Regions from separate parts of the Streptomyces sp. NPDC047002 genome, predicted to be linked through region 4. Evidence: riboswitches for the same ligand, from Rfam matches in the RefSeq annotation. Region 4 holds a riboswitch; each other region holds the start of a gene.
The links. A riboswitch is a leader RNA that binds a small molecule or an ion and turns the genes downstream of it on or off. The one in region 4 is predicted to bind thiamine pyrophosphate.
Positions count from the first base shown of each region.

Region 1: linked by a shared signal. The riboswitch ahead of thiO (glycine oxidase ThiO) and the one ahead of AB0910_RS28660 (cytosine permease) in region 4 are both predicted to bind thiamine pyrophosphate.
Region 2: linked by a shared signal. The riboswitch ahead of AB0910_RS07815 (thiamine ABC transporter substrate-binding protein) and the one ahead of AB0910_RS28660 (cytosine permease) in region 4 are both predicted to bind thiamine pyrophosphate.
Region 3: linked by a shared signal. The riboswitch ahead of thiC (phosphomethylpyrimidine synthase ThiC) and the one ahead of AB0910_RS28660 (cytosine permease) in region 4 are both predicted to bind thiamine pyrophosphate.

Region 1 is NZ_JBEYWC010000038.1:60,462-67,838, reverse strand. Features, by position in the region: gene pknB (Stk1 family PASTA domain-containing Ser/Thr kinase) at 1-1,584, opposite strand, end outside; gene AB0910_RS27365 (thiazole synthase) at 1,733-2,527, opposite strand; gene thiS (sulfur carrier protein ThiS) at 2,533-2,760, opposite strand; gene thiO (glycine oxidase ThiO) at 2,757-3,938, opposite strand; TPP riboswitch at 4,016-4,128, opposite strand; gene AB0910_RS27350 (FAD-dependent oxidoreductase) at 4,198-5,400, shown strand; gene AB0910_RS27345 (Rv2175c family DNA-binding protein) at 5,550-5,915, shown strand; gene thiE (thiamine phosphate synthase) at 6,067-6,759, shown strand; gene metF (methylenetetrahydrofolate reductase [NAD(P)H]) at 6,792-7,377, shown strand, end outside.
Region 2 is NZ_JBEYWC010000005.1:187,105-194,481, forward strand. Features, by position in the region: gene AB0910_RS07805 (phosphatidate cytidylyltransferase) at 1-60, shown strand, start outside; gene rlmN (23S rRNA (adenine(2503)-C(2))-methyltransferase RlmN) at 302-1,414, shown strand; TPP riboswitch at 1,534-1,660, shown strand; gene AB0910_RS07815 (thiamine ABC transporter substrate-binding protein) at 1,747-2,847, shown strand; gene AB0910_RS07820 (iron ABC transporter permease) at 2,960-4,585, shown strand; gene AB0910_RS07825 (ABC transporter ATP-binding protein) at 4,585-5,628, shown strand; gene AB0910_RS07830 (GNAT family N-acetyltransferase) at 5,686-6,183, opposite strand; gene AB0910_RS07835 (LOG family protein) at 6,183-7,340, opposite strand.
Region 3 is NZ_JBEYWC010000013.1:146,185-153,561, forward strand. Features, by position in the region: gene AB0910_RS15245 (hypothetical protein) at 1-614, shown strand, start outside; partial or broken gene AB0910_RS15250 (hypothetical protein) at 741-983, opposite strand; partial or broken gene AB0910_RS15255 (oxidoreductase) at 883-1,568, shown strand; gene thiC (phosphomethylpyrimidine synthase ThiC) at 1,645-3,396, opposite strand; TPP riboswitch at 3,390-3,535, opposite strand; gene AB0910_RS15265 (YibE/F family protein) at 3,609-5,021, shown strand; gene AB0910_RS15270 (SsgA family sporulation/cell division regulator) at 5,109-5,534, opposite strand; gene AB0910_RS15275 (helix-turn-helix domain-containing protein) at 5,633-6,424, opposite strand; gene AB0910_RS15280 (DUF5326 family protein) at 6,653-6,868, opposite strand; gene AB0910_RS15285 (cupin domain-containing protein) at 7,039-7,356, opposite strand.
Region 4 is NZ_JBEYWC010000043.1:1,321-8,697, reverse strand. Features, by position in the region: gene AB0910_RS28665 (chitinase) at 1-148, shown strand, start outside; gene AB0910_RS28660 (cytosine permease) at 196-1,602, opposite strand; TPP riboswitch at 1,594-1,688, opposite strand; gene AB0910_RS28655 (L-threonylcarbamoyladenylate synthase) at 2,075-2,695, shown strand; gene AB0910_RS28650 (alpha/beta fold hydrolase) at 2,719-3,789, opposite strand; gene AB0910_RS28645 (hypothetical protein) at 3,885-5,834, opposite strand; gene AB0910_RS28640 (alanine racemase) at 5,885-7,207, opposite strand.

The sequences.
Region 1 (7,377 bases), on a different contig from region 4:
GGACGCCGCCTCGTCCACGTCCTCGCCCGTCACGTCCGGCACGTCGACCGCAGGGCCCCTGCTGACCTTCAGTGCCACGGCCTTGTCGGGGCGCACCCGCGCGCCCGCGCCCGGGTCCGACGAGATCACCGCACCCCGGTCCGCCGCGTCGTCGAAGGACTGGGTGACGAGCCCCGGCGCGAGGCCCGCCTTCGTCAGCGCGGCCCTCGCGTCGGCGAGCGGCAGCCCCGCGAGGTCGGGCACCCGCACGATCCGCGGGCCGCGCGAGATGGTCAGCGTCACCGGGCCGCCGCCCCTGACCCGGCTCTCCGGCGCAGGGTCGCTGCCCATCACCGTGCCCGCGGCGAAGGCGTCGCTGAAGCCCCGCGCGACGCGCACGTCGAGCCCCGCGTCCGACAGCCGCTTCTCGGCCGCCTGCTCGCTCTGCCCGAGCAGCGGCGGCACCCGGGTGAACTGGCCCGAGTCGATGTACCAGACGCCCACCCCGACCACCACGGCGAGCAGCGCGGCGAGCGCGGCGACTCTCCTGCGCCGCCGCCGCGGTGCCCGGCCGCCGGGGCGGCCCGCGCCGCCCCCGGGACCCGCGGGCGGCAGGTCGAGCCGGCTCGTCCTGCCGACACCCCCGGCGGGCCCGCCGGGCAGCGCGGCGCCCGGCAGGACACTCGTACGGTTCTCGGACCCGGCGGTCCCGCTCGCGGGGCGCGCCGCAGGCGGCTCCGCGTCCAGCTGCGCCTCCGTCAGCGCGGCGCGCGCCCCGCGGGCGAGGGCGAGCAGCGCCACGGCGTCGGCGGGCCGCCGCGCCGGGTCGCGCACAGCCGCCCGCGCCACCAGCGCGTCCAGCGCGGGGGCGAGGCCGGGCACGGCCGCGGACGGCGCCGGCACGTCCTCGTTGAGGTGCTGGTAGACGACCTGCGCCGGGGTCTCGCCGCCGTGCGGCTTGCGGCCCGTCAGCATCTCGTACAGCACCACGCCGCACGCGTACACGTCGACGCCCGGCCCCGCGCCGGCCGGCAGGCCCTCAAGCTGCTCGGGGGCGAGGTACGACACCGTGCCGAGCACGGACCCCGTGGTGCCGGTGGCGTCGCCCACGGACCGTACGAGCCCGAAGTCGGCGACCTTGACCCGGCCGTCGTCCCCTATCAGGACGTTCTCCGGCTTCATGTCGCGGTGCACGAAACCTGCGCGGTGCGCGGCGCCGAGCGCGGCGAGCACCGGCTCCAGGATGTCGAAAGCCGCGCGCGGCTTGAGCGCCCCGCGCTCGCGCAGCACGTCGCGCAGGGTGCAGCCCTCGACGTACTCCATGGCCAGGTACACGTACGCGCCCTGGGCGCCCTGGTCGAAGACGGCGACCACATTGGGGTGCGCGAGCCGCGCCACCGACCTGGCCTCCCGGATGAACCGCTCCACGAACGCGGCGTCGACGGCGAGCGAGGGATGCATCACCTTCAGCGCGACCACCCGGTCGAGCCGGGTGTCCACGGCGCGGTACACCGTGGCCATCCCGCCGACCGCGATGCGCGCGTCGACGCGGTACCTGCCGTCGACCACCTGCCCGACGATCGGGTCATTGAGGGTCGTGTCCACGCGCCGAGTCTACGGTCAGCCCGGGTAGGGGGCGCCCACGGTCCGCGGCCCTTGCAGCAGAGCTGTGACGCCCCGAGCAGCGGCGGAGCACGCGGCCGTGCGCCCGCCCGGCCCGTGGCGCGGGCCCCGGCAGGGCCCGCGCCACGGCTCAGAACGCCGGGCGCTCCGGGTCCAGGTCGGCACGCCCGTCCACGGGCGACGACGCCTCCGCGTGGTGGCGCGGCGGGATGCGTCCTGCGAGGCGCGCGAGGCGGCCGGCCTCGACGCCGTGGCGCATCGCCTCGGCCATCAGCACCGGGGCCTGTGCCCGCGTCACCGCCGACGCCAGCATCACCGCGTCGCACCCCAGCTCCATCGCGAGGACCGCGTCCGACGCGGTGCCCGCGCCCGCGTCCAGGATGACCGGCACGCCCGCCTGCTCCACGATCAGCCGGAAGTTGTGCGGATTGCGGATGCCGAGACCCGAACCGATGGGGGAGCCGAGCGGCATCACGGCCGCACAGCCGACCTCTTCGAGCCGCCGCGCGAGCACCGGGTCGTCATTGGTGAAAGGCAGCACCGTGAAGCCGTCGTCCACCAGCGTCTCCGCCGCGTCGAGCACCTCCACGGGATCGGGCAGCAGCGTCCGCTCGTCCGCCACCACCTCCAGCTTCACCCAGTCGGTGCCGAGCGCCTCGCGCGCGAGCCGGGCCGTCAGCACCGCCTCACCCGCCGTGAAGCAGCCCGCCGTGTTGGGCAGCGCCCTGATGCCGAGCCGGTCGAGCACCGACAGCACGGAGCCCTGCACCCCGGGGTCGAGCCGCCGCATGGCGACCGTCGTCAGCTCGGTGCCCGATGCGGCGAGCGAGCGTTCGAGCACGTCGAGGCTGGGCGCCCCGCCCGTGCCCATGATCAGCCGGGACGTGAAGGAGACCCCGGCGATGGTCAGCGCGTCGTCGGCCATGCCCGTCACCCGCCCTGCACCGCGGTGAGGACCTCGACCCGGTCGCCCTCGCCGAGCGGGGTGTCCCGCCAGCTGCCGCGCGGCACCACCGTCTCGTTGACCGCCGCTGCGACGCCCGACGCCGCCGCCGTGAACGACGCCACCAGCACGTCGAGCGTCGTCGCCACCGCGACCTCCCGCGGCGTGCCGTTCACCGACACGCGCACCACGCGCCCCGCCGTACCCTCGCTCATGCCGACCGCCCCTCTCGTACCACTCGTACCGTACGGCCCTCTGCGGGCCCGCCGACCGCCGTGCCGGCGAACCGCTCGGGCCCGAACGGCCTTGCCACCTCGGTCAGTTCACCTGTCGCCAGGGCCGAGGCCAGCGCCTCGCCCGTGACCGGCGTCAGCAGCACGCCGTTGCGGAAGTGCCCGGTCGCCAGGTGCAGTCCTGGCAGCGCGGTCGGGCCGAGCAGCGGCGCGTTGTCGGGCGAGCCGGGCCGCAGCCCCGCCCTCGTCTCCGTGAGCGGCAGCTCCGTGATCCCGGGGACCAGCTCGTGCGCGTCCCGCAGCAGCTCGTACACCCCGCCGGCGGTGACCGTGGTGTCCCACCCCAGCTCCTCGCTGGTCGCACCCACCACCAGCTCGCCGTTCTCCCGCGGGACCAGGTACACGTCGGCGCCGCGCACCACCGCGCGCACCGTACGCGAGAGGAACGGCGCGTACGCCCGCGGCACCGCAAGCCGCAGCACCTGGCCCTTCACCGGCCGCACCGGCGGCAGCACCTCGGGGGGCACGCCGTCGAGCCGGCCGCTCAGGCTGCCCCCGGCGAGCACCACCTGGCCCGCGGCGATCGCGGGCCCCTCCGCAGGCTCGACGCCCACGGCGCGCCCGCCGCGCACGGTCAGCCGCCGCGCCCAGCCCCTGTGCAGGACCACGCCCGCGCGCTCGCACGCGGCGAGCAGCGCGGCGGCCAGCCTGCGCGGGTCTATCTGGTGGTCGCCGTCGACCCGCAGCCCGCCCCTGACGCCGGGCGCGAGCATCGGTTCGAGCCGGCGGCACTCCCGTCCGCCGAGCCACTCGGAGGACAGGCCGCACTTCTGCTGGAAGGCGTGCAGCTCCCGCAGGTGCGCACGGTCGTCGCTGTCCAGCGCCACGGCGAGCGTCCCGCAGGCGCGGTAGCCGGTGTCCCGGCCGCTCGCCTCCTCCAGCTCGGCCACGAACTCGGGATAGGCGCGCGCCGACGCGATGTTGAGCCCGAGCAGGGACTCCTCGCCGTAGTGGAGCTCCGTGACGGCGGCCAGCATGCCCGCGGCGACCTGTGCGGCGCCGCCGCCGGGCTCCGGGTCGACCACGCAGGTGCGCAGACCGCGCTGCGCGGCCCGCCAGGCGGTGACGAGCCCGATGATCCCGCCGCCGACCACGAGCACGTCGTGGCCGCGGGCGCCGCCCCGGCCCGCGGGCGCCGCGGTGCGCCGGTGCGCTGTGTCGGGTGTGTCGGAAGGCTGCACGGTCGTCAGCCCCTCCCTTCGCCGGCATGACCCGGATCAGGTTCGTACGGTCGGAGGCCGCCCAGCCTCCCTCTCAGCCCGGTCCGCCCGGGCTCCCGCGAGGTCTTCCGGGCCAGGGTAGACCCTGCCACGCCGTCCCGTAAGACGGCCCGGGGCCCCGGGGATCTATGGTGAGCGCGTGAGCGAGGACCAGAGAGTCGTCATCGTCGGCGCGGGCATGGCCGGCGTGCAGACCGCGGTGGCGCTGCGCGAGTGCGGCCACGAAGGACCCGTCACCGTGCTCGGTGCCGAGACCCATCCGCCCTACGACAGGCCCCCGCTGTCCAAGGCCGTGCTCCTCGGCCAGGCCGAGGGCTCCGCCTTCGACATCGACTTCGACGCGCTCGGTGTGGAGCTGCGGCTCGGCGTGGAGGCGACCGGGCTGCGGCCGGGCGAGCGCGTGGTGGACACCGCCGCGGGTCCCGTCCCCTACGACGCGCTGGTCCTCGCCTGCGGCGCCAGGCCGCGCACCCTGCCCGGCGCGTCGGGCGTGCCGGGCGTGCACGTGCTGCGGACGCTGGACGACGTGGCGGTGCTGCGGCCCCTCCTCCAGGCGCAGCGCGACATCGCCATCGTCGGCGCCGGCTGGATCGGCGCCGAGTTCGCCACGGCTGCGCGCGCCGCAGGATGCGCCGTCACCGTCGTCGAGGCCGCGGAACGCCCCCTCGCGCACGCGCTGCCGGCCGAGGTCACCGTGCCGATGGCCGACTGGTACGCGGAGAGCGGCACCACCCTGCTGACCGGCGTCGGCGTGGACCGCGTCGAGGAGGGCGCGGTCCACCTCGCCGACGGGCGGGCCATCGCCGCGGACGCGGTCCTCGTCGGCATCGGCGCCCGCCCCGCGACCGAGTGGCTGGCCGGCTCCGGCGTGGAGCTCGGCCCCGAGGGCGCGGTGCGCGCCGACGCGTCGCTGCGCGCCTCCCTGCCCGGCGTGTACGCGGTCGGCGACTGCGCCTCCTTCCCCTCGGCCCGCTACGGCGAGCGGCTCCTCGTGCACCACTGGGACAACGCGCTCCAGGGCCCGCGCACCGTCGCGGCCCACCTCACCGGCGCGGCGGCCGAGCCGTACGACCCGGTGCCGTACTTCTGGTCCGAGCAGTTCGGCCGCTTCGTGCAGTACGCGGGCCACCACACGGGCGCCGACCTGCTCGTGCCCCGCGGCGACCCGCGGGGCAGCGCCTGGTCGGCGCTGTGGCTGCGCGAGGGCGCGCTCGTCGCGCTGCTCGCCGTGGGCAGGCCGCGCGACCTGGCGCAGGGGCGCAAGCTCGTCGACGCGGGCGCTCTGCTCGACCCGGAGCGCGCGGCCGACCCGTCCGTACCGCTGAAGCGCGCCCTGCGCTAGGGAGCGCCTGCGCACCAGCGGCTGCCCGGAACCGGTCCGCGTCCCCCGCCAGGAACCGGCCCTTCGCGCCCCGCCCGGAGCCGGCCCGCGTGCCCCGCTCGGACCGCCACCGCTACCGTCTGTCAGTCCGGGATGGCAGGCTTGTCCCCGTGACCGAGATTGACGCGAAGATCGATGCCCTCGTCCCCGAGTGGCTCCACCTCCCCGACATCGCGGAGAAGCTGGACGTCGAGGTGACGCGCGTGCGCCAGCTGGTGAAGGAAGGCCAGCTGATCGCCGTGCGCCGCGGTGAGAACCGGACACTCCAGGTCCCCGCCGCCTTCATCGACGGCGACAGGGTCGTCAAGGGGCTCGTCGGCACGCTGACGCTCCTGAAGGACGACGGCTTCTCCGACGAGGAGATGCTGGAGTGGCTGTTCACGCCCGACCCGACCCTGCCGGGCACGCCCGCGCAGGCCCTGGGCGAGAACCGCGGCACGGAGGTGAAGCGCCGGGCGCAGGCGCTCGCCGTCTGACATCCGCCGCCCGCGCCCACCCGGGGCGCGGGACGGCGGACGCCGGACAGTGCAGCAGGAGAACGGGAAGCAGCAGGGCCGGGCCAGCCGGCACACCGATGCCCCGGGGCGGCCGCCGCCGCCCCGGGGACGTACCAGGGGGGAACACCCGATGTCCACCGCCCGCGCCGCGCTCGCCGACGCCCGTGTCTACCTGTGCACCGACGCCCGCAAGCGCCAGGGCGACCTGCCCGCCTTCCTCGACGCCGTCCTCTCCTCGGGGGTGGACATCGTCCAGCTCAGGGACAAGTCGCTTGAGGCGGCCGAGGAGCTCGACCACCTCCGGGTCTTCGCCGAGGCCTGCCGCAGGCACGGCGCACTCCTCGCGGTCAACGACCGCGCGGATGTCGCGCACGCGACCGGCGCCGACGTGCTCCACCTCGGCCAGGGCGACCTGCCGGTGCCCGCGGCCCGCGCCATCCTCGGCGACCGGCCGCTGATCGGCCGCTCCACGCACGCCGAGGCCGAGGCGGAGGCCGCGGCCGTCCAGCCCGGCGTCGACTACTTCTGCACGGGGCCCTGCTGGCCCACCCCCACCAAGCCGGGACGGCACGCGCCGGGCCTCGCCCTGGTGCGGCACACGGCGGCCCACACCGCCGCGCACGGCATCGACCGCCCCTGGTTCGCCATCGGCGGGATCGACGAGGGCAACCTCGACGAGGTGCTGGACGCCGGGGCCACCAGGATCGTCGTCGTACGGGCCGTCACCGAGGCGGACGACCCGGCCGCGGCGAGCGCCGCGCTCGCCTCCCGCGTCAGGGAGCGGGCGGCCGCCGCTGCCGCCCGGGGCGCGGGCGCCGCGTGACGGGGCCCGCCGCAAGTCGCTAACCTGCCCGTATGGCCCTCGGCACCCCGTCCACCTGGATACCGCACGCGCGCACCGTCCGCGACGTGCTCGCCGAGGGCGGGCTCAGCCGCTCCTTCGAGTTCTGGGCGCCGAGGACGGCGAAGGGCGAGCGCAACCTGTGGAACGCGCTGCGCCGCGTGGAGGCCGTCGCGCCGAGCTTCGTCTCCGTGACGTACGGCGCCGGCGGCTCCACCCGTACGGGCACGGTCAGGGCGACCGAGCAGATCGCCGCCGACACCACCCTCACCCCCGTCGCGCACCTGACGGCGGTCGGCCAGTCCGTCGCCGAGCTGCGCCACATGGTCCGCAGGTACGCGGCCGCCGGCATCCGCAACATCCTCGCGGTGCGCGGCGATCCGCCCGGCGACCCGATGGGGGAGTGGACCAGGCACCCCGAGGGCGTCGAGTACGCCGTCGAACTGGTCGAGCTGATCAAGGAGTCCGGGGACTTCTGCGTCGGCGTGGCCGCCTTCCCCGAGATGCACCCGCGCTCGCCCGACTGGGACAGCGACATCCGCCACTTCACCGCCAAGTGCCGTGCGGGCGCCGACTATGCGATCACCCAGATGTTCTTCG
Region 2 (7,377 bases), on a different contig from region 4:
CTGCTGCCGACCGCGCCGGTGGTCTGGCTGCTGATGGTGGTGTTCGTGGGATCCCGCTAGCCGTGCGGGCCGCGCCGGCCGCCGTCGCCATCGGCCGGGCGGGTGTCCCGGTCCGAGCAGGTACGCTGAAGGGGTCCGCCGCGTGACGCGGTGGACCCCTTTGTGCTCCGTCCCGCCGGGCCCCGCGCCGCGGCGGCCGTCCCGTGAGACCGCCCGGGGCGGCCCGGGTCCCGCGCCTCCGTCGGCGCGCCGCGGCGGACGGGACCCGCCACACCACTGTCGTACCGAGGAGTTGTCGCCGATGGCCGCGCCCAAGCCGGGGGAACTGACGTTCGCGGCGCCCAAGGGCGCGAAGCGCCCGCCGCGGCACCTCGCGGACCTCACGCCCGCCGAGCGCCGGGAGGCGGTGGCCGCCGCAGGCGAGAAGCCGTTCCGCGCCAAGCAGCTGTCCCAGCACTACTTCGCGCGGTACGCGCACGACCCCGCCCAGTGGACGGACATCCCCGCGGCGTCCCGGCAGCGGCTCGCCGACGCGCTGCTGCCCGACCTGATGTCGGTGGTCAGGCACATCTCCTGCGACGACGACACCACCCGCAAGACGCTCTGGCGGCTGCACGACGGCACCCTCGTCGAGTCGGTGCTGATGCGCTACCCGGACCGGGTGACCATGTGCATCTCCTCGCAGGCGGGCTGCGGCATGAACTGCCCGTTCTGCGCCACCGGGCAGAACGGCCTCGACCGCAACCTCTCGACCGCCGAGATCGTGCACCAGATCGTGGACGGCATGCGGGCCCTGCGCGACGGCGAGGTGCCGGGCGGCCCCGCCAGGCTCTCCAACATCGTCTTCATGGGGATGGGCGAGCCGCTCGCCAACTACAACCGGGTGGTCGGCGCGATCCGCAGGCTCACCGACCCCGAGCCCGACGGCCTCGGCCTGTCCCAGCGCGGCATCACCGTCTCCACGGTCGGCCTCGTGCCCGCGATGCTGCGCCTCGCCGACGAGGGCCTCAAGTGCCGCCTCGCGGTGTCGCTGCACGCCCCCGACGACGAGCTGCGCGACACGCTCGTGCCCGTGAACACCCGCTGGAAGGTGCGGGAGGTACTCGACGCCGCCTGGGAGTACGCGGAGAAGTCGGGCCGCCGCGTCTCCGTCGAGTACGCGCTGATCCGCGACATCAACGACCAGGCCTGGCGCGGCGACCGGCTCGGCAGGCTGCTGAAAAATCGGCGCGTGCACGTCAATCTCATCCCGCTCAACCCGACGCCCGGCTCGAAGTGGACCGCCTCGCGCCCCGAGGACGAGAAGGCCTTCGTCGAGGCGATCGCGGCGCACGGCGTCCCGGTGACCGTGCGGGACACCCGCGGCCAGGAGATCGACGGCGCGTGCGGGCAGCTGGCGGCGGCGGAGCGCTGAGCCGGGGGCGTGGGGACCGTGGGAGGCCGGGGCACCACAGTTCCCGCACCCGCGCGCGGCGGGGCGCGGAGGCGCCCGGTGTGTACCCTGGGGGCGCACGGCACGCCATCCATACCGTTGACACCCGACAGGGGAGCGCCACAGCGCTGAGAGTGCGGCGAAGGCCCGGGACAGCCCGGCCGCGGCCGCAGACCCTCTGAACCTCGCCCAGGTCATTCTGGGTAGGAAGTTCGGTCGTTGCTCAAGCTGCTGCGCCCTGCCCGCACCCGCCCGGCGGGTCGGGGCAGGGCCGCGTCTCTTCCTGGACTGGACGTCCCAGGAGGAACCGAGAAGTGTCCACCACCCGCAAGCTCGCCGCGGCGGCGCTGGCCGCCGCGCTCGGCGCCGCCGCCCTCACCGCCTGCGGCGGCGACGGTACGTCCGGCGGCTCGGACGCCGCGAAGACGAAGACCGTCACCCTGGTCAGCCACGACTCCTTCGCCGCCTCGCCCGCCGTGCTCAAGGAGTTCACGAAGGAGACCGGCTACGCGGTCAAGGTCCTCAAGAGCGGCGACGCGGGCGAGGCCGTCAACAAGGCCGTCCTGACCAAGGGCGACCCGCAGGGCGACGTGTTCTTCGGCGTCGACAACACCCTGCTCAGCCGCGCCCTCGACAACGGCCTCTTCACCCCGTACACCGCGAAGGGCCTCGACCGGGTCGACCCGTCGACGCAGCTCGACCGGGCGAAGCACCGCGTCACACCGATCGACAGCGGACACCTCTGCGTCAACTACGACCGGGCCTACTTCGCCAAGCGCCACCTCGCGCCGCCCGAGACCTTCGCCGACCTGGTCAAGCCGGAGTACAGGAACCTGCTGGTGACCGAGAACGTCGCCACCTCCTCGCCCGGCCTCGGCTTCCTCCTCGGCACTGTCGCCGCGTACGGCGACTCCGGCTGGCAGAACTACTGGAAGAAGCTCAAGGCCAACGGCGTGCAGGTGGTCGACAGCTGGGAGCAGGCCTACGACCAGGACTTCTCCGGCTCGGCGGGCGGCAAGAAGGCCAAGGCGACCAGGCCCCTCGTCGTCTCGTACGCGTCGAGCCCGCCCTCCGAGGTGCTGTACGCCAAGCCGCGGCCGAAGACGCCCGCCGAGGCGCCGACCGGCGTGGCGACCGGGACCTGCTTCCGTCAGATCGAGTTCGCCGGCCTGCTCGACGGCGCGAAGAACACCGCGGGCGGCAAGGCGCTCATCGACTTCATGATCGGCAAGCGCTTCCAGGAGGACATGCCGCTCCAGATGTTCGTCGACCCGGTGGTCGAGGGCGCGAAGGAGCCCGCGGTGTTCACGACGTTCGGTGCGAAGGTCGCCCACGGTGAGAGCATGGCGCCCTCCCGGATCGCGGCGCACCGCGACCAGTGGGTCCAGACCTGGACCTCGCTCCTGGTGAAGTGACGTGTCCCTCGCTCCGCACGACGTGACGGGCGCCGGGCCCGCGGGAAGCGCCCCCGGGCCCAGCGAGCCGCGCCCCGCAGGGCCGCGGCGCCGTGCCGTGCGGCCCGCGGCGGTGCGGCTCGCGCTGGTGGCCGTGCCGCTCGCGTTCTTCGCCGTCTTCTTCGCCTACCCGGTCGCCGCGATCGTCGGGCGCGGCCTCAGGACGGCGGACGGCTGGCAGTTCGCCGTGCTCGGCCGGGTACTCGGGCGCCCCGACATCCTGCACGTCCTGTGGTTCACGCTCTGGCAGGCGCTCGCCTCGACGGGCCTCACGCTGCTGATCGCGCTGCCCGGCGCGTACGTCTTCGCGCGGTTCGCCTTCCCCGGCAAGCAGGTGCTGCGGGCCGCGGTGACCGTGCCGTTCGTGCTGCCGACGGTCGTCGCGGGCACCGCGTTCCTCGCGCTGCTCGGCCGGGGCGGCCTCCTCGACCAGCTGTGGGGCGTGCGGCTCGACACGACGGTCTGGGCGATCCTGCTCGCCCACGTCTTCTTCAACTACGCCGTCGTCGTACGGACCGTCGGCGGCCTGTGGGCGCAGCTCGACCCGCGGCAGGAGGAGGCGGCGCGGGTGCTCGGCGCGACCCGCTTCGCCGCCTGGCGCCGCGTCACGCTGCCCGCGCTCGGCCCCGCGGTCGCCGCCGCCGCGCTGATGGTCTTCCTGTTCACCTTCACCTCCTTCGGCGTGATCCAGATCCTCGGCGGGCCCGGCTTCGCCACGCTCGAAGTGGAGATCTACCGGCAGACCGCGCAGCTGCTCCAGCTGCCGACCGCCGCCGTCCTCACCCTCGTCCAGTTCGCCGCGGTCGGCGCGGTGCTCGCCGTGCACGCCTGGACCGTACGGCGCAGGGAGAGCGCCCTGCGCCTGGTCGATCCCGCGCGCACCGCGCGCAGGCCGCGCGGCGCCGGGCAGTGGGCGCTGCTCGCGGGGGTGCTCGCCGGCGTCGTGCTGCTGCTCCTGCTGCCGCTCGGGGTGCTGGTCGAGCGCTCCCTCGACACCCCGGGCGGGTACGGCCTCGCCTACTACCGCGCGCTCACCGCCGTCGACACCAGCGGCACGTTCCTGGTGCCGCCGCTGGATGCCGTGTGGAACTCCGTGCGGTACGCCGTCGTCGCCGCGGCGATCGCCCTCGTCGTCGGCGGCCTCGCCGCCGCCGCCCTGACCCGCAGGGCAGGGCGCCTGGTGCGCGCCTTCGACGCGCTGCTGATGCTGCCCCTCGGGGTGTCCGCGGTCACCGTCGGCTTCGGCTTCCTGATCAGCCTCGACACGCCGCCGCTCGACCTGCGCAGCTCGTGGATCCTGGTGCCGCTCGCCCAGGCGCTGGTCGGTGTGCCGTTCGTCGTCAGGACGATGCTGCCGGTCCTGCGGGCCGTCGACGGCAGGCTCAGGGAGGCGGCCGCGGTGCTCGGCGCCTCGCCGCTGCGGGTCCTGCGCGAGGTGGACCTGCCGCTGGTGCGGCGGGCGCTGCTGGTGGCCGCGGGATTCGCCTTCGCCGTCTCGCTGGGCGAGTTCGGCGCCACCGTGTTCATCGCGCGGCCGGACAACCCGACCCTGCCGGTCGCCGTCGCCCGCCTGCTCGCCAGGCCCGGCGACCTCACCTACGGCGAGGCGATGGCCCTGTCCACGGTCCTGATGGCCGTGTGCGCGCTCTCGCTGCTGCTGCTCGAACGCATCCGCACCGACCGCTCGGGAGAGTTCTGATGGCGCTGCTTGCCCTGGACGGGGTGACCGTGCGGTTCGGGTCGCACACCGCGCTCGACGCCGTACGGCTCGACGTCGCCGAGCACGAGATCGTCAGCGTCCTCGGGCCGAGCGGCAGCGGCAAGTCCACGCTGCTGCGGGTCGTGGCGGGCCTGCGGGCGCCCGACGCCGGGCGGGTGCTGCTCGGCGGCGCCGACCAGGCGGCCGTGCCGGTGCACCGCAGGGGCGTGGGCCTGATGTTCCAGGACCACCAGCTGTTCCCGCAGCGCGACGTCGCGGGCAATGTGGCCTTCGGGCTGCGGGTGCGCGGCGCCTCCCGCGCGGAACAGACCGACCGCGTCGCAGAGTTGCTCGACCTGGTGGGCCTGCCCGACGCGGGCGGCCGCGCCGTGGCCGCGCTTTCGGGCGGCGAGCAGCAGCGGGTCGCGCTCGCCCGGGCGCTGGCGCCGAGGCCCCGCCTGCTCATGCTGGACGAACCGCTCGGCCAGCTCGACCGCGGGCTGCGCGAGCGGCTCGTGGTCGAGCTGCGCGCCCTGTTCAACCGGCTCGGCACCACGGTGCTCGCCGTCACGCACGACCAGGGCGAGGCGTTCGCCCTCGCCGACCGGGTGGTGGTGATGGGCGGCGGCCGGATCGCGCAGACCGGCACGCCCGCCGAGGTCTGGCAGCGCCCGGCGTCCGCCTTTGTCGCCCGCTTCCTCGGCTTCGACAACCTGGTGCCCGCCACCGTGGTCGGCGGGGTCGCCGACACCCCGTGGGGCAAGCTGCCGGTGGCGCCCGGCTCCCCGCAGGGCGAGCGGACCGTGCTCGTGCGCCCGGCCGGGGTGCGGCTCGCCGATGCGGGGGAGGGCGCGGAGGGGCTGCGCTGCACCGCCGAGGCGAGGACGTTCCGCGGCAGCCGGGTCGCCGTGCGCCTGCGCCCCGAGGACGGCTCGCCGCCGCTGGACGCCGAGTGCGCGCTCACCGAGGCACCGGCAGAAGGCGCGGCGGTGACCGCGGCGTTCGGCCCCGCCGACGTGCTGGTCCTGCCCGAAGCGCGCTAGCCCGTCGGCCCCGTCGGCGCAGTCGCGGAGAGTCCCCGGCGCTCGCCGCGCCCGGCGTCAGAACAGCAGCGCGTAGTAGCGCAGCGTCGCGTCCTCGCCGATCGCGCGCAGCCCGGCGGCCTCCAGCACACGCTGGGACGCGGTGTTGTCCAGGTCGGTGTCGGCCCGTACGCCGGTCACGCCGAGCGTGCGCAGCCGCGCGACGAGGCCGCGCAGCGCCTCGGTGGCGTAGCCGTTGCCGCGCTGCGCTGCGATGACGCTGTAGCCGACCGTCACCGTCTCGTCGGCGGCCGGGGGCCCGTGCAGGCCGAGGCCGCCGATCGCGCACCCGTCGGACCTGCGGCGGATCTCGTACGTGCCGAACGGCGCGGGATCGCCGCTGATCGAGCAGGTGGCGAGGTACGAGCTGACGCCCTTCACGTCGAACGCGTCCGGATAGCCGGGCGCCCAGCGGTCCCCAGGCCCCGGCTCGCCCGCGACCACCCGCTCGGCCTCGTCCGGCGTCAGCGGGTGCAGCACGAGGCGCGCCGTCCCCACGTCCCCCGGCGCGTCCATCAGGCGCCGACCGGCAGCCGGGTGAGCCCGGCAAGGGCGGCGGGGGCCTCGTCCACGGTGCGGACCAGCGCGATGCGCCCGGCCATCGGGCGCCCCGCGGCGAGCGCCGTCAGCAGCGGCCAGACAGGCAGGGTGCGCGTCCAGTGCTCCTCGTCGACCAGCACCATCGGGGCCGGCTCGCCGCGCGAGCCGTAGTAGTTGGCCGTCGCGGCGTCGAAGACCTCCTGCACGGTGCCCGCCGCGCCCGGCAGGAAGACCACGCCCGCGGTGCAGCGGGCCAGCAGCCCGTCCTCGCGCAGCGCGTTGGCGAAGTACTTCGCGATGTGGCTCGCGAACGCGTTGGGCGGCTCGTGCCCGTAGAACCACGTGGGGATGCCCACCGACGGGCCGCCGTGCGGCCACCGCTGCCTGACCTCGAAGGCGGCGCGCGCCCAGTCGGTCACCGACGGGCGGAACGACGGTGTCTTGCCGAGGAGTTCCAGCGCCTCCGCCGTCGCCTCGGGCCCGGCGTCCGCGAGGTACGCGCCGAGGTTGGCGGCCTCCATCGCGCCGGGCCCGCCGCCGGTCGCCACGGTCAGACCGGAGCGCGCGAGGGTACGGCCGAGGCGGGCCGCGCCCGCGTACGCGTCGGTGCCGCGCTCCGTCGCGTGGCCGCCCATCACGCCCACCACCCGCGCGCCCGCGAGGCGTTCGTCGAGCGCGTCGGAGACGGCGTCGTCGTGCACGGCCCGCAGCATCGAGGCGAAGACGTCGCCGCCGCCCCGGGTGCGCAGGTACCAGGCGTGGGCGAGGGCGTCGGGCGTCGCCTCGTACCCCTCGGCGAGGTGCTCGAAAAGCTGGTCGGGGGTGTAGAGCGCGCCGCGGTACGGGTCGAACGGCAGGTGCGGCACGGGCGGGAAGACCAGCGCGCCGTCCGCGCGCACCTTGGCGAGCGCCCCCGGCTCCATCGGGCAGCCGAGGAAGACGGCGCCCGCGGTGTCCAGGGAGAGCAGCTGCCGGGTGCGGCCGGTCAGGTCGACGGACTGGACCCGGAAGCCGGCCAGCGCGCCCCCCGCCGCCCTGCGGTCGAACTCATCGAGCGTCTCGATCTCCCGGTCCTGCCGGAGCCCCGGGCCGCGCTCCTCGCCCTGGTCCTGTCTCTGCTGCGGTATCGGCACCGCGCCATCGTAGTGCGGCGCGGGGCCCCGCAAGGCC
Region 3 (7,377 bases), on a different contig from region 4:
TGCCCGGCACGTCCGTGCTCGGCGATCCGGCGGCGACGGGCGCGGGCGTCGCCGCGATCGCCGCCGTGCTCGTCCCGGTGCTCGCCGCGATCGCCGCGGTCATCTTCCTGCTCGCCGGCTACCTGCTCAGGGCGGTCGGCGCCACCAGGCCCCTGGCCGACGCGCTGATCGCCTTCGGCTGGTTCTTCGCCTCCGTCATGGCGCTCGGCATGCTGGCGGCGGGCGTCGGCCTGCTGGTGACGGCGCTGCGCAACGGCTCGACGCAGATCCGCTCCACCGGCGCGGGCGCGCTCGACGAGGTGGCGCAGGCGCGGGAGGAGTGGCGCGAGGCCCTGCTGGAGCGCGGGATCGTGCCGTACCTCCGGCGGACGCTGCGGCAGGCCGAGGAGGCCGAGACCCGCGACGGCGGGCCGCAGTACGGCTCAGCGCAGGACCGCGCGGCCCGGGAGCGGCCGTCAGCGCCGACGCGGGACCACCAACTGCCGAAGATCGGCTACAGCAGGCCGGACTTCTCCAGCCCCGGCGACGGCACGGCCGGCGGCAGCCGCCCCCGGTACGCCAGCCCCGACTTCAGCAGCCCGGACTACGGAGGCCCCGAGCACCAGCCGGAGTAAGGGCCGAGGCGCGTGCCCCACGCGGACGCGCAGGGGTGCCCGCGGCTCAGCCCGGGCGAGCTGCGCCAGGAGGGTCAGCGCGTCGGCCGAGGGGCTTCCCGGCTCCGCGTGGAAGACCACGAGCAGCTGCCCTTCGGCCCCGGTCACGGCGAGCTTCTCGTAGCGCAGGTGCAGGTCGCCGACCTGCGGATGGTGCAGCAGGGCCGTGCCGCTGGTGCGCGGGCGCACGTCGTGCCGCGCCCACAGGGAGCGGACTTCCTCGCTGCGCATGACCACCCCCTTCACCCGCGAGGCGACCGCCGCGGACGTCCTCGCCGGGGTGGACCTGTCCGGCCGCCGTGCCGTCGTCACGGGCGGTGCCTCCGCCATGGGCGTGGAGACGGCCCGCGCCCTGGCGGCGGCCGGCGCCGAGGTGCCCCTCGCCGTCCGGGATCCAAAGGCGGGCCGGCGCACCGCCGCGGACATCGCGAGGACCACTGGCAGGGAAACCGCCCGGGTCGAGCCGCTTTCGCCACCAGCCACCTGGGGCACTTCCGCCTGGCCACCTGCACGGTGCGCTCGCCGCCGCGGGGGGGGGCGACGGCGGCGCCCGGATCGTCTCCGTCAGCTCGAGCGGGCACCTGCGCTCGCCCGTCGTCGACGACCTGCACTTCCGGCGCCGCCCTTACGACGCATGGGTGGCGTACGGGCAGTCGAAGACGGCGAACGTGCTGTTCGCGGTCGAGGCGTCCCGCCGCTGGGCGGCCGACGGCATCACGGCCAACTCTGCTGGCAGGATCCCCGCTCGTCGAGGGCGTCGGCGGCCGCTCCTTCGAGAACTGCCAGGAGGCCGCGGTGCACGACCCCGAGGCCGCACCCGCGTGGATGGACGCGCCCGGTGTCGCGGCGTACGCCGTCGACCCGACGGCGGCCGGGGAGCTGTGGGAGGAGTCGGAGAAGCTCATGGCGCAGTGAGCGGGGACATCCCCGCGCGGGAGCGGCGCGCTCCCCGGCCCGCGCGGGGCCGGGGAGCGCGCCGGGACAGGGCAGGTCAGTCGGCCAGCGGCAGGTAGACCCGGTTGCCGGCGGCCGCGAACTCGCGGGACTTCTCCGCCATGCCCTCCTCGATCTCCGACGCCCCCAGCTCGCCGCCGTGTTGGCGCCTGATGTCCTGGGAGATCTTCATCGAGCAGAACTTCGGCCCGCACATCGAGCAGAAGTGGGCCGTCTTCGCCGGTTCGGCGGGCAGCGTCTCGTCATGGAACGCGCGTGCCGTGTCCGGGTCCATCGCCAGGTTGAACTGGTCCTCCCAGCGGAACTCGAACCGCGCGTCCGACAGTGCGTCGTCCCACTCCTGCGCCCCCGGATGGCCCTTGGCCAGGTCGGCCGCGTGGGCCGCGATCTTGTACGTGATGACGCCGGTCTTCACGTCGTCGCGGTCCGGCAGGCCCAGGTGCTCCTTCGGCGTGACGTAGCAGAGCATCGCCGTGCCCCACCACGCGATCATCGCGGCGCCGATGCCCGAGGTGATGTGGTCGTACGCGGGGGCGACGTCCGTGGTCAGCGGGCCGAGCGTGTAGAACGGCGCCTCCTCGCAGACCTCCTGCTGGAGGTCGATGTTCTCCTTGATCTTGTGCATGGGCACATGGCCCGGGCCCTCGATCATCGTCTGCACGCCGTGCCGCTTGGCGATGGTGTTGAGCTCGCCGAGGGTGCGCAACTCGGCGAACTGCGCCTCGTCGTTGGCGTCCGCGATGGAGCCGGGCCGCAGCCCGTCGCCCAGCGAGTACGTCACGTCGTACGCGGCGAGGATCTCGCACAGCTCCTCGAAGTGCTCGTACAGGAACGACTCCCGGTGGTGCGCCAGGCACCAGGCCGCCATGATCGAGCCGCCGCGCGAGACGATGCCCGTCTTGCGGCGGGCGGTCAGCGGCACGTACCGCAGCAGCACACCGGCGTGGACGGTCATGTAGTCGACGCCCTGCTCGGCCTGTTCGACGACGGTGTCCCGGTAGATCTCCCAGCTCAGCTCCTCCGCCCTGCCGTCGACCTTCTCCAGCGCCTGGTAGAGCGGCACGGTGCCGATCGGTACGGGGGAGTTGCGCAGCACCCACTCGCGGGTGGTGTGAATGTTGCGGCCGGTCGAGAGGTCCATGACCGTGTCGGCGCCCCACCGGGTCGCCCAGGTCATCTTGTCCACCTCCTCCTCGATGGAGGAGGTGACGGCCGAGTTGCCGATGTTCGCGTTGACCTTCACCAGGAACTTCTTACCGATGATCATCGGCTCGGTCTCCGGGTGGTTGACGTTGGCCGGCAGCACCGCCCGGCCCGCCGCGATCTCCTCGCGGACCGTCTCGGGTGAGACGTTCTCCCGGAGGGCCACGTACTCCATCTCCGGGGTGATGTCGCCGCGCCGCGCGTACGCGAGCTGCGTGATCGCGTGTCCCGGCCTGCCGCGCCGCGGCTGCCGCGGGCGGCCGGGGAAGACCGCGTCGAGGTTGCGCAGCCCGCCGCGCGGCGCGGTGTGCTTGAGGCCGTCGTCCTCGGGGCGCACGGGCCGCCCCGCGTACTCCTCGGTGTCGCCGCGCGCGATGATCCAGTTCTCCCTGAGCGGCGCGAGACCGCGCCGCACGTCCGTCTCGATCCCGGAATCGGTGTACGGACCCGACGTGTCGTACAGCGTCACGTCCTGCCCGTTGGTGAGGTGCACCCGCCGCACCGGCACCCGGAGGTCGGGGCGCGAGCCCTGGAGGTACCCCTTGTGCCAGCCGATGGCAGACGTGTCTGTTTCCTGAACGGTCATGAGACCAAACTCCCTACGCCGGCATTACCCGGTAACAGGTTCAGCGGTCGGCGCAGCGCAGGGGTGCGGGGGTTCTCCCCACGTCACCGCACGTCAGCGCCCTCTCAGCCCGGTGCTCCGAGCTCCCGCGTGTGCAAATGCGCGACCACGCTAACGCCTCGTCCCGCGCGAAGACCAGAGGGCCTCGGCCCGCTGTTGGCATGATCTGCCCTGTGACCCGACCTCAGCAGCCGCCCGAGCACCCGTCCGCGCGGCCCGGCGGCGAAGGCCCCGGGCCCGGCGGCGGACACACCCACCACCACGGCCCGGCCGCGCCGGTCTCCCGGCATCTGCGCACGGTGATCGCCGCGGTGCTGATCCCGTTCGCCGCGGCGGTCGTGGTGGGGCTCGCCGTCCTGTGGCCGGGCGGCGCGCCCGCCCACCACAGGTCAGGGGTGGGCTTCGACCAGCAGACCCAGCAGGGCCTGGTGACCCGGATCGCGGCGATGGACTGCGCGGACGTGCACGCCGCGCAGCTCCCCTCGTCGGGCGACCGCTCGTCCGCCGGTGCGGGAGCGGGGAGTTCGGCGCCGTCGGCGCCCTCCGGGCAGTCGGCCGGCGGCGGCTGCAAGAAGGCGACCGTGGTGGTGGAGACCGGCAAGGACAAGGGCCGGCAGTTCGACGAGGTGGTCCAGCCGGACGCGCCCCGGCAGTTTCACGTGAAACAACGGGTGGTGCTGGCGTACGCGCCCAAGGCCCCGCACGACCTCCAGTACTCCGTCACGGACGTGGACCGCACGTTCCCGCTCTACCTGCTCGCCGGGATCTTCGCGCTGGCGGTGGTCGTCGTGGGCCGGATGCGGGGCGTCACGGCGCTGGTGGCGCTCGCGGTGTCCTTCGGCGTGTTGACGCTGTTCGTCCTGCCTGCCGTACTCCAGGGGGCGAACCCGCTGCTGGTGGCGGTGATCGGGGCCGGAGCGATCATGCTGATCGCGCTCTACCTGTGCCACGGGCTGACCGCAAGGACCTCCGTCGCGGTGCTGGGCACGCTGGTCTCGCTCCTGGTCACGGGCGCGCTGGGGCTGGTGTTCATCCGCTGGACGAGCCTGACGGGGAACACCGACGAGAGCACCGGGCTGATCCACGGCCTGTATCCGGGGATCGACATGAGCGGCCTGCTGCTGGCGGGCGTGATCATCGGATCGCTCGGGGTTCTGGACGATGTGACGGTCACCCAGACGTCCGCCGTGTGGGAACTCCACCAGGCCGACCCGTCGATGGGGGCGCGCGCCCTGTACCGGGCGGGCATCCGGATCGGCCGGGACCATATCGCGTCCGTGGTGAACACCCTGGTCCTGGCGTACGCGGGCGCCGCGCTGCCGCTCCTGCTGCTGTTCTCGATCGCGGACTCGGGGATGGGAACGGTGGCCAACAGCGAGTTGGTCGCGGAGGAGATCGTCAGGACGCTGGTGGGCTCCATCGGCCTGGTGGCGTCCGTGCCGGTGACCACGGTGCTGGCCGCGCTGGTGGTCGCCGCCGACCGCTCGGACCCTTCCCTGCCCGCGGCAGGTCCGGGCGGCGTGCCCCGGCAGAGCGGCGCCCTCCCGGCGCCCCAGCGTCCCGCGGGCCACCGCCGCAAGCACTGACCGGCGCACCACCGGCCGGCACGGAGGGGTGCGCAGGCCGGGCGCCCGGGCGTGTGGTCCGGCGCCGACCGCGTCCCGGACGGCGCCTCAGCCCGCGTTCTCCTCGGCCAGGATCCGCCCGAGCTCCTTCTCCAGCGCCCCCTCGGCTGCCTGCTCCTGACCGAGCGGTACGAGTCTGTCCGTGCGGTCCAGGAAGGCGACGAGGGGCGCGGCGCTCACTCGGAACAGCGCGTGGTCCTCGCCGACCTGGAGCCGGATGTGAACGTCGGAGAGATCCTCGGGCGAGATCGGGGCGATGTGCACGTCCCCGTCCCCGCTCGGGACGTTGATTCCGTCGAGCAGCAGCTCACGGCCGAAGGTCCAGGTGACGGGCGCGTCCCCGGGCAGGTGGAACGTCATGCGCACCGCGTAGGGATCCTCGGTTTCGTAATGGAGCTCCACCGGAATCCGGAAGGCAAGCTCCTCGGAGACGAGGAAGCTCATCTGGACCTCGGCCTGTACCGATTCGCGCATCATGCACCACTCCGGAGTAGATACGGCTAGGAATGATCCCCTTGCCCCCCTTGACGCAATCGTCCTCGAAGCGCTAACAGATTACAAGGAGTAATTTTTCAAATACTGATAGAGAAGGTTCCCGAGGTCAGCAGCGTGCTGATCTCTCTGCGTAACCGCTCGACGGTCGGCAGCAGCCGTTCTTCCTTGTCGTGAGGCACAGAAATGGCCATGGCGGCGGGGGTGGCGCCGACCGTTATCGGCAGCGCGGCGCAGACCGTGCCGAGGACGTACTCCTGACGCTCGATCACCGGCCGCAGCGGATCGCGGGCGGTGCGGTCGAGCGCCGCGAGGCGGGTGAGCAGGGCCCCCTCGCTGCGCACGGAGTGCGCGGTGAGTGCGAAGACGGGGTGGCGGTCCAGGTGGTCGCGGCGCGCGGCGGCGTCGAGCTGGCTCAGCAGGCACTGCCCGATCGCGTGCGCGTGGCCGGTGGTCCGGAAGTCGACCCATTCCTCGACGGCCGGCGTCTGCGGGCTGTCGGCGACCGAGACGAGTTCGATCTCGCCGTCGCGGTAGACCGCGAAGTAGACCGGGGCGCCCAGGCGGTCGCAGAGCGACCGGAGCGTCTCGACGATCTTGCTGCGACGATTCTGCAATGCCTCGTCCCTGGCCAGGAGAGGCACGGAGGCCCCCAGCCGGAACACGCCGTTCTCCCGGTGGAGGTATCCCTCATGGGCGAGGGTGCGCAGCAGGTGGTACGTGGTGGCGAGGGGGAGCCCGGCCTCGCGGGCGAGCTGTTTGGCCGAGGCGCCGCCACGGTGGGAGCCCACCGCCTCCAGCAGGCGCAGGGCTCGCTGCACGGAGCCGATCAGCGTCGGCGCCCCGGCGCGCGCGGCAGCCGGGGCGTTCACGACGGGAAATCGTGTTGTGGCCATGGGTCGTCCCCCCAGGGGTGCTGACGGGCAGCAGCCCGCCCGCGGGGGCCGCCCCCGCGCACCCGCCGCGGCCCCGCGGGAAACCAACAGGGGTACGGCAGAGACCAGTCACTCTAAAGGCACACCAGGGCCAAGGATGGTTTCCCGTACGGCTTTCCCCCGCGCGGGCTAACCGGCCATCCTGGCCGCTCGGCGGCCCCGCGGCTACCAGTCTCCCCGCGAGGACGATGACATGAACTTGCGTACGAGGAAGATGAGTCCGCCGACCAGGGCCACCAGGATCAGCGCCTTGAACAGCAGTCCGATCACGAAGCCCACGACGGTGGTGATCAGCCCGCCGAACACGACGAGGACGATCAAGGGTATGGCGACCCACTTCACCCACCAGGGCAGTCCCGCGAAAATCCCCTGCCTTGCCATCGCCTCTACCTCACTCCTCCGGACCTCTCCGGTTCCGCTCCCGGCGCCTCGGACATCCGCCGCCGCGTCCGGTTGACGCTTTCGATGCTAGAAGGCCGCGGGGCGCAACGGGGGCCTCTCGTCCCCCGCTCTCCCCTGATCCGACCCTGAGTCCCGGCTCGGGGTGATCCTCAGCTCTCCGGCGGAGAGAAGACCACCATGACCCGCAGGTCCTCCGTGATGTGGTGGAACTTGTGCGGGGTCCCGGCCGGCACGAAGACGACACTGCCCCTGGCGACCCGGGTCGTCTCCGTCCCCACCGTGATCGACGCGCGGCCGCTCACGACGAGGTACACCTCGTCCTGCCGGTGCGGCTGCTGCCGGTCCTGCTCGCCCGCGTCGAGCGCATAGAGACCCAGGGACATGGTCCGCGCACGCAGGAACTGGAGGTACGCGCCGTCGTTCGCGGCGCGCTCCGCCTCCAGCTCGTCAAGTCGGAATGCCTTCATGCCACGATCAGACCATGAAGA
Region 4 (7,377 bases):
CGACGACGAGAACTTCAGCCAGTCCGACGCCGCCACCCTCGAAGCCTTCGCAGCCGACAAGGGCGTCCAGGAACTGTCGTTCTGGGAGGTCGACCAGTACGACAAGCCCACGGGCTACGCCTACTCGAAGATCTTCAACAAGATCTGACGGGACACCCGCCCGGGGCGGACACCCGCCCGGGGCGCTGCGGCGCGTCAGCCACGGGCGGCGCGCCGCAGCCGCAGCGGTGCGTACACCGCGAGCGCCGCCGCGAACGCCGCGTAGTACGCCAGGTCCGCTCCGTGCAGGGCCCGCGCCACAGGGCCCTCGTACACCGACGTGTTCATGAACGGCACCGCGGCGCAGAACCCCGCGGCGAACGCCACCGCCGCGGGCCACCACGGCACCCGCACCGTCTCCTCCGTCCCCAGGTCGAGCGGCGCACCCCCGCGGGCCCGCGCCCGCGCCCACCAGTCCACCGACACCACCGCGACGAACCCCGGGATCCAGTACCCCACGAACAGCAGCACGTTCTGGAACCGGGCCGCCGTGTCCGCCGCGTGCATCCACAGCACCAGCGGGAACCCGAGAGCCGCCGCGAGCAGCGCCGCCACCGGTCGCGCGAGGCGCACCCCCGCCGTCTGGAGGGCCAGCGAACCGCTGTAGTCGTTCATCGCGTTGCTGCACAGCGCCGCACACGCCACCGCAAGCAGCCCGAACGCCCCCAGCGCTCCGCCCCCCAGCAGCCGGTCCACCCCGCCCGCCGTCTGGTCCGTGAACACCGAAGCGCCCCACAGCCCCAGCGCCTGCACCGCGGTGAACGACACGCTCACCCCGAGCAGCGTGTACCAGAACATCCGCACGCGGGACGTCTCCCGCGGCAGATAGCGGCTGAAGTCGCTCGCGTACGGCGCCCACGACAGCGAAAGGCTCAGCGCGACCGTGCTCGTCAGCACGAACGCGCCGAACCTGTCGGCGCCGTGCACGTGCGAGACCGCCGCCGGGTGCACCCCGCCGAGCAGTTCCACGGCCAGCAGCGCGAACGCCGCGGCGAGCGCCAGCGTCATCACCTTCTGGAGCCGGTGGATCGCCTCGTACCCCAGCGCCCCGACGAGGCCCTGCCCCGCCATCATCACCAGCACCCCCAGCCAGAACGGCCAGCCGCACAACCGCGCCAGCGCGTCCCCGCCGAACAGGCCGACCAGCGCGTCCCACGCCACCGACGACAGCCACTGCAACACCCCCGGCACCACTACCGCCCTGCCGAAGGCCAGCCGCGCGAGCGGCAGTTGGCCCGCCCCCGTCCTGCTGCCCCAGATGCCGAGCGCCGCGACGGGCACCGCCCCGAGCACCGTCCCGACGACCACCGCCACCAGAGCGGAGGCGAAGTCGAGCCCCAGCACCGCACCGAGGGTCCCGGTGAACACGCCCGTCATCGTCAGGTTCGGCGCGAACCACACACTGAAAAGCCGGGAAGCGCTGCCGTACCTGTTCTCCTCGGGCACCGGCGCGATGCCCCGCGTCTCGATCCGCAGATCGCCCGCCGCCGACGGCATACGCCCGCCGAAGGACCCGGGGCCCCCGGCCGCCCGCTCGGACAGGAACACACGTGAACGCGCCATGGGAGACATCCCTCCGCCAGTACGAGCTGGGTCAGGTTCGACGGGTGTGATCTCAGCCCCGCTGCAGGGCACCCCGTGTCCGGTGGAGTGCCACCCTAACGCCCCGCACGCCGCACCAGACAACCGGCCCTTCCCCACGGCTCACCGCCCGCGCACAGCGCCTCCCCGAGCAGGACGAGGCGCGCCGCCTTGCGCGACACCTCGTGCCCCCTCACGGCACCCGCACCCCACAGTTCGGCGAACCACAAGGGCCTCGGCCACGAGACCGCCCGCAGCCCCGTCGCCGAAGGCCACCGTCCACCTCGGCAGCCGCGACCCGGAGCCCGGCCGCGCCACTCCGAGCGGCCCGCCGCACGGCCGGTCGTCATCGACGTCACGCTTCACCGCGACCGACCTCAACAAATTCCGCGGCACCCAGACCCTCGAAGAGGGCGCACCCCGCGTCGCCCACGGACCGGCCTAGGGTGGGCACATGGCCAGGTACTTCGACGTGCACCCGCAAAACCCCCAGCGGCGCATCATCGGCAGCGTCGCCGACAGCCTCCGCTCCGGCGCCCTCGTGGCGTACCCCACGGACTCCTGCTACGCGCTGGGCAGTCGCCCGGGCAGCCGCGAGGGCATCGACCGCATCCGCTCGATCAGGGCGCTCGACGACCGGCACCACTTCACTCTGGTGTGCCAGAACTTCGCCCAGCTCGGCCAGTTCGTACGGATCGACAACGACGTCTTCCGCGCGGTCAAGGCGGCGACCCCCGGCCGCTACACCTTCATCCTCCCCGCGACCAAGGAGGTCCCGCGCCGCCTCCTGCACCCCAAGAAGCGCACCGTCGGGGTCCGCATCCCCGACCACCCCGTCGCCCAGGCACTCCTCGCCGAGCTCGGCGAACCGCTGCTGTCCAGCACCCTGCTGCTGCCGGGCGAGGAGGAGCCGATGACCCAGGGCTGGGAGATCAAGGACCGCCTCGACCACGCCGTCGACATCGTCCTCGACGCGGGCGACTGCGGTACGGAACCCACCACGGTCGTCGACTTCTCCGAGGGCGCCCCGGCCGTCGTACGCCACGGAGCGGGCGACCCGGCCCCTTTCGAGTGACCCCGCGGCACCCGCAGTGCCCGCTACGCCTCGGCCTCCGCGATCGCCTCCCGCAGCCTGCGGGCGAGCTCCCTGGCGTGCGGCTCGATGAGGAGGGTGACGTGGTCGCCCGGGAGCTCAAGGGCCCGCGGGGGAAGCGTCGCGACGTCCCCCCAACCGCCCGTTGCGGTCTCGCACAGCACGGAGTCCCTTGCGCGGAAGAACGCGACGGAACCGGTGTGCAGGCCCCGGGGCGTGTACCGGCTGCGGCAGATGCGGGCGGCGAGATCGGCGATGCGGCCGACCCGGTGGCCGGGTTCGTCCGGGGTGAACATGCCGCGCTCCCTGGCGAGTCGGGTGACGAACCCGGACCGCAGCCGCGGCGGCACCGCGAGGAGCGTCTCGCGCGCGAGCGGGATGCCCTGGCCGAACCAGGAAGCGAAGCCGCGGCCGAAGAAGACGAGCCCCTCGAACGGATCCTGGATGATGTCGGTGATCTCGTCCCGGAAGAAGGGGGCGGGCGCCAGCGCGTCGACGGCGGCGAGCAGCACCACGCGCTCCCCGCCGCGCTGCAGTTGGAGGGCCATCTCCAGGGCGACCATGGCGCCGACACAGTGGCCGCCCAGGAGATAGGGGCCGCGGGGCTGCACGGCGCGCAGCGACGCGAGGTGGTCGGCCGCCATGTCCTCCACCCGGTCGAAGGGCGGATGGGCACCGTGCAGCCCCCGGGTCTGCAGGGCGTGGAAGGGCCGCTCCCGTCCCAGGTGGCGGGCGAGCGCGTGGAAGTAGTACACATTGCCCTCGCCGTTGGGCAGGAAGAAGAACGGCCGCTTCGTCCCGTGCGGCTGCAGTGTCACCACCGGCTCCTCGCAGAGGCGGCGCGAAGGCGCGCGCAGGCGGCAGCCGAGCGCCTCGACGGTCGGCTCCGCGCGAAACACCTCGTACGCCGGGGCGGGCACCGCGAACCGCGCGGCCGCCGAAGCGAGAACGCGCCGGGCCGCCTCGCGGTCGCCGCCCAGGGCGAAGAAGTCGTCCCGCACCCCGAAGTCCTCCGTCCGCAGCAGATCCGACCAGATCTGCCACAGACCCAGCTCGAAGATGTCGCGGGGACCCACGGGACACCGGGGCGCGTCGTCGTCGCGTACGCGCACCGCGGAGGGCCGGCCCAGGCTCCCGGGTGGCGGACAGCCCCCGCCCGCCGGTGCCGGCATCATGACCGCACCTCCGACGGCGGTTGTACGGGCAGGAGTTCACGGTCCCGCACCCGGCGCTTCTCCAGCGCCGTCAGCGGGCCTGCCGCGGCCTCACGGGCGAGCGTGCCGGCGATGAGGTCCGCCACACGGGACCAGCGGCAGTATCCGTCGATCGCCGCCAGCCGGCGCAGCTGCACGTCCGGCTCCAATGCCCGCCGCAGTGCGGCGGCGGCACGCTCCGTATCGCCGCCGAGGGTGTCCACCAGGACCGGCAGCGGCGAATCCGTGTGCCGGGCACACCTGTCCGCGTACAGGCGCTCCAACTGGAAGGCGTAGAGGGCACGTTCCATGGCCACCTCGGCGGTCACCGGGTCCGTTCCGCCGTCCGGCCCGACCAGCGGGTCCGGCGGCATGAGCAGCGGCGGCACGCCGTTGGCCAGCGCAGCGCCGATGCTGCTGAGGCCGGGACGGCAGAGGAAGACCGTCCGCGGCTTCGCCCGCAGGGCCCGCAGCAGCGTGGTCCAGTGCTCGTTGACCCAGCCCAGCAGTGTGACGTTCGCGCGTGGCCCGGCCGCCAACTCGCCCGCGAGCCACGCCCGGTCCTCGCGGCTCCCGCCCGCGAGGAGGAAGTGCGTCTGCGGTACCCGCGCCGCGAGCGCCAGCACGCCCGCCCAGTGCCTGCGGCTGTGCGCCGAGAAGCCGTTGCCCTGGGACACGAGCGCCACGCTCCGGTCGTCCAGCTCGGAGAACACCGAGCGCAGTGCGGGCCACCGCCGGGCCAGAACGCTCCCGGCCACCCGAGCGGCCTCGTCGGGAGGCAGCGCGCTGGCCCGCCCGAGCGGCGGGACCACCACATAGGGCAGTGCGCCGGACTCCAGTGCGAGCCGCTCGCGCCAGTCGACCGCCTGGTACCAGATCGTGCCGTCCGCCGGCACCCGGGCCATGATGTCCCGGCTCGCGCCCTCGAAGTCGGCCGAGGGGGTGCGCCGCAGGTCGGTCCCCGAAGCGCGCAGGGCGTCCAGCAGCTCCCGCCGCGTGTGGAGGGCAGCGGCAGACGCCTCCAACACCTCGGCCACCGGCCCCCGGGGCCGCGACACCTCCGCCCGCGCGGCCAGCTGGCGCAGCTGGGGGAACTCCTCGAACGCATACCGCACGGTGTGCAGAGCGACGGCCCTGCCCTGTGTGTACTCGGCGAGTTGGTGCAGCATCCAGGTCTCGGGCCGGCAGTCGTTGACGATGGCGGCAGCCCCCAGGGCGACCCGGGCGAGCGGCAGGTTGTCCGCGACCCACAACAGCGCCGCCTCACGGTTGAGGAGCCAGGGACGCGACGGATTGGCCACGTCGTCGGGGGTGATCGTCGCCGTCGCGGAGTCGTCGTAGCGCAGCGGTACGACACGGAGCCGTTCGGGACTCCCGGACGTGCGCTGCGCGTGGAGTGCGTCCTCCCGCCGGGGGACAGCGGCCGTGAAACCGAGCGGGCGGGGGAGCGCGGTGAGGGCGGCGTGCACCGCGGGCACCCAGCCGGTCGTATGGCCGAAGGCCTGTGCCACGTACAGCACGCCCGCGGGCACCGCGTCCGGCGCGCCCGCCGTTCCGTCCGCACCGTGGACGGTGACCCGGAAGCACCCCGCACGGCGCGGATCTGCCCCGGCCGCCCAGACCAGCGGCCGCGCGGGCCCCGCGGGCGGGCAGTGACGCGGCACCAGCAGCGCCAGCCGGGCCGCACGGTCCGACACCACCACCCCGTCAGCCCCGGCGGCCAGCGCGAACACACCGTCACCCGCGGGCAGCGCGGACACCGTGCCGCCGCCCGTGCGTACCACCGGCACCGCGCCGTCACCGGCCGGCAGCGCGCCCACCACGGGCACCTCCCGCCCGCCCACCACGACCCGCGCCGGCTCTCCCGCCCCCGGATACGACACCTCCGCGCGCCCGAGCGACAGCCGCAGACCGCCCCCGTCCAGCACGCGGACAAGCTCCCCGGACGGCGGCGTACACGCGGACACCGGGACCGTGCTCACAGGGTTCCTCCCGCCGCGGCGAGGTCCCTGGCGATCATGTCCTCGTAGGTCTCCGGGCGCCTGATCAGCGTTTCGCGGCCCCCATCGAGGAGGACGATGCCGGGCTGCGGAAAGCAGAAGGAGTTGGAGAAGGGAACCAGATAGGCCCCCGCGTCCATGACCGCCAGCGTGTCGCCGACCCGCAGCAGGGGCAGTTCGACGGCGTCGCGCAGGCGGTCCATCGGACTGCAGGTGGGCCCGTCGAGCACATAGGGGAGAGCGGGCCCCTGCCCCCACCGCCCGGTGTGGAAGATCTCGTGGTACTCGCGGTGCAGGATGTGCGCGATGTTCTCCCCGGCGTCCAGGATCGCGTGCGCGGGCCCCGGGCCCGCCGCGTTCAGGCTGGCGACCCGGCACAGCAGCAGCTGGGTGTCGGCGGTCATGGCCCGTCCGGGTTCGAGCAGCACCCGCGGCGCCGGACGCCCGGCCCGCCCGAAGTGCGCCTCGACCTCCCCGACGAGGACACCGAGATACTCCTCGACGGAAAGCCTGCCGGCGACCTGCTCCCCGACCGGGAGCGTGGAGGCGTCGAGCGGCAGCACAGTGGGCGCGGCCAGACTCCCGCCGAGATCGAGCAGCTCCACGTCGAGGCCGAGCCGCGCGTGGAGCGTGTCGCAGAACTCCAGCACCTCACGGACGAACCGGACCAGCGTGTCCGCGTCCTCGATGGCCGTCCCACGGTGCGCGTGCACCCCGACGACCCGCAGCGAGGCGCACGCCAGAGCCTCCTCGTACGCCGCCAGGGCCCGCCCCCCGGCGATCGGGACACCGAACTTCCCCGACCAGCTGTCCGACGTGGCCACCCGGATCCCCACGGCCGTACGCCTGCCGCGCTCCGCGGCGGCCCGCGCGAGGACCCCGATCTCCTCACGGTGGTTGAGATGGGTGACCAGCAGGTCGCTGTCGACCAGCGTGCGCGCGAAGGCCGGCGTCTTGCCCGGCCCGTTGTAGACGATCCGCGAAGGCTCGACCCCCAGCCTCCGTGCGAGCCACAACTCGTACGGGGAGACGACCTCCGCCCCCACACCGAGCCCCGAGAGCCGCCGCAGCAGCTCCACCACCGGATTGGTCTTGTACGAGTAGAAGACGTCGACCTCCACGGAGCCGCCCGGCGGCACCCGCCGGAAGCGCCGCACGTTCTCCTCGACGGCGGCACCGTCGACGACGAAGAGGGGGCTTCCCCACCGCTCCGCGAGACCGGCCAGCGCCGTCCCCTCCAGGGAGAGCTCGCCTCCCGCACACGCCAGCCCCCACAGCCCCGGCGGAAGCGAACGCGCCACATCACCACCGGCCGACGCGGCCGGCCCCAGCGCCCCGGGCACCACGGCCGCCGGCGCGCCGATCAGCTCGGCCGCCTCCCGGCGTAACGGAGAAGGATGCTGACAGGAATACGAATGGTGCCGAGACATGGGCAACGTCCTTTGCGCAGCTGAGGCCCGCCATCATCCAG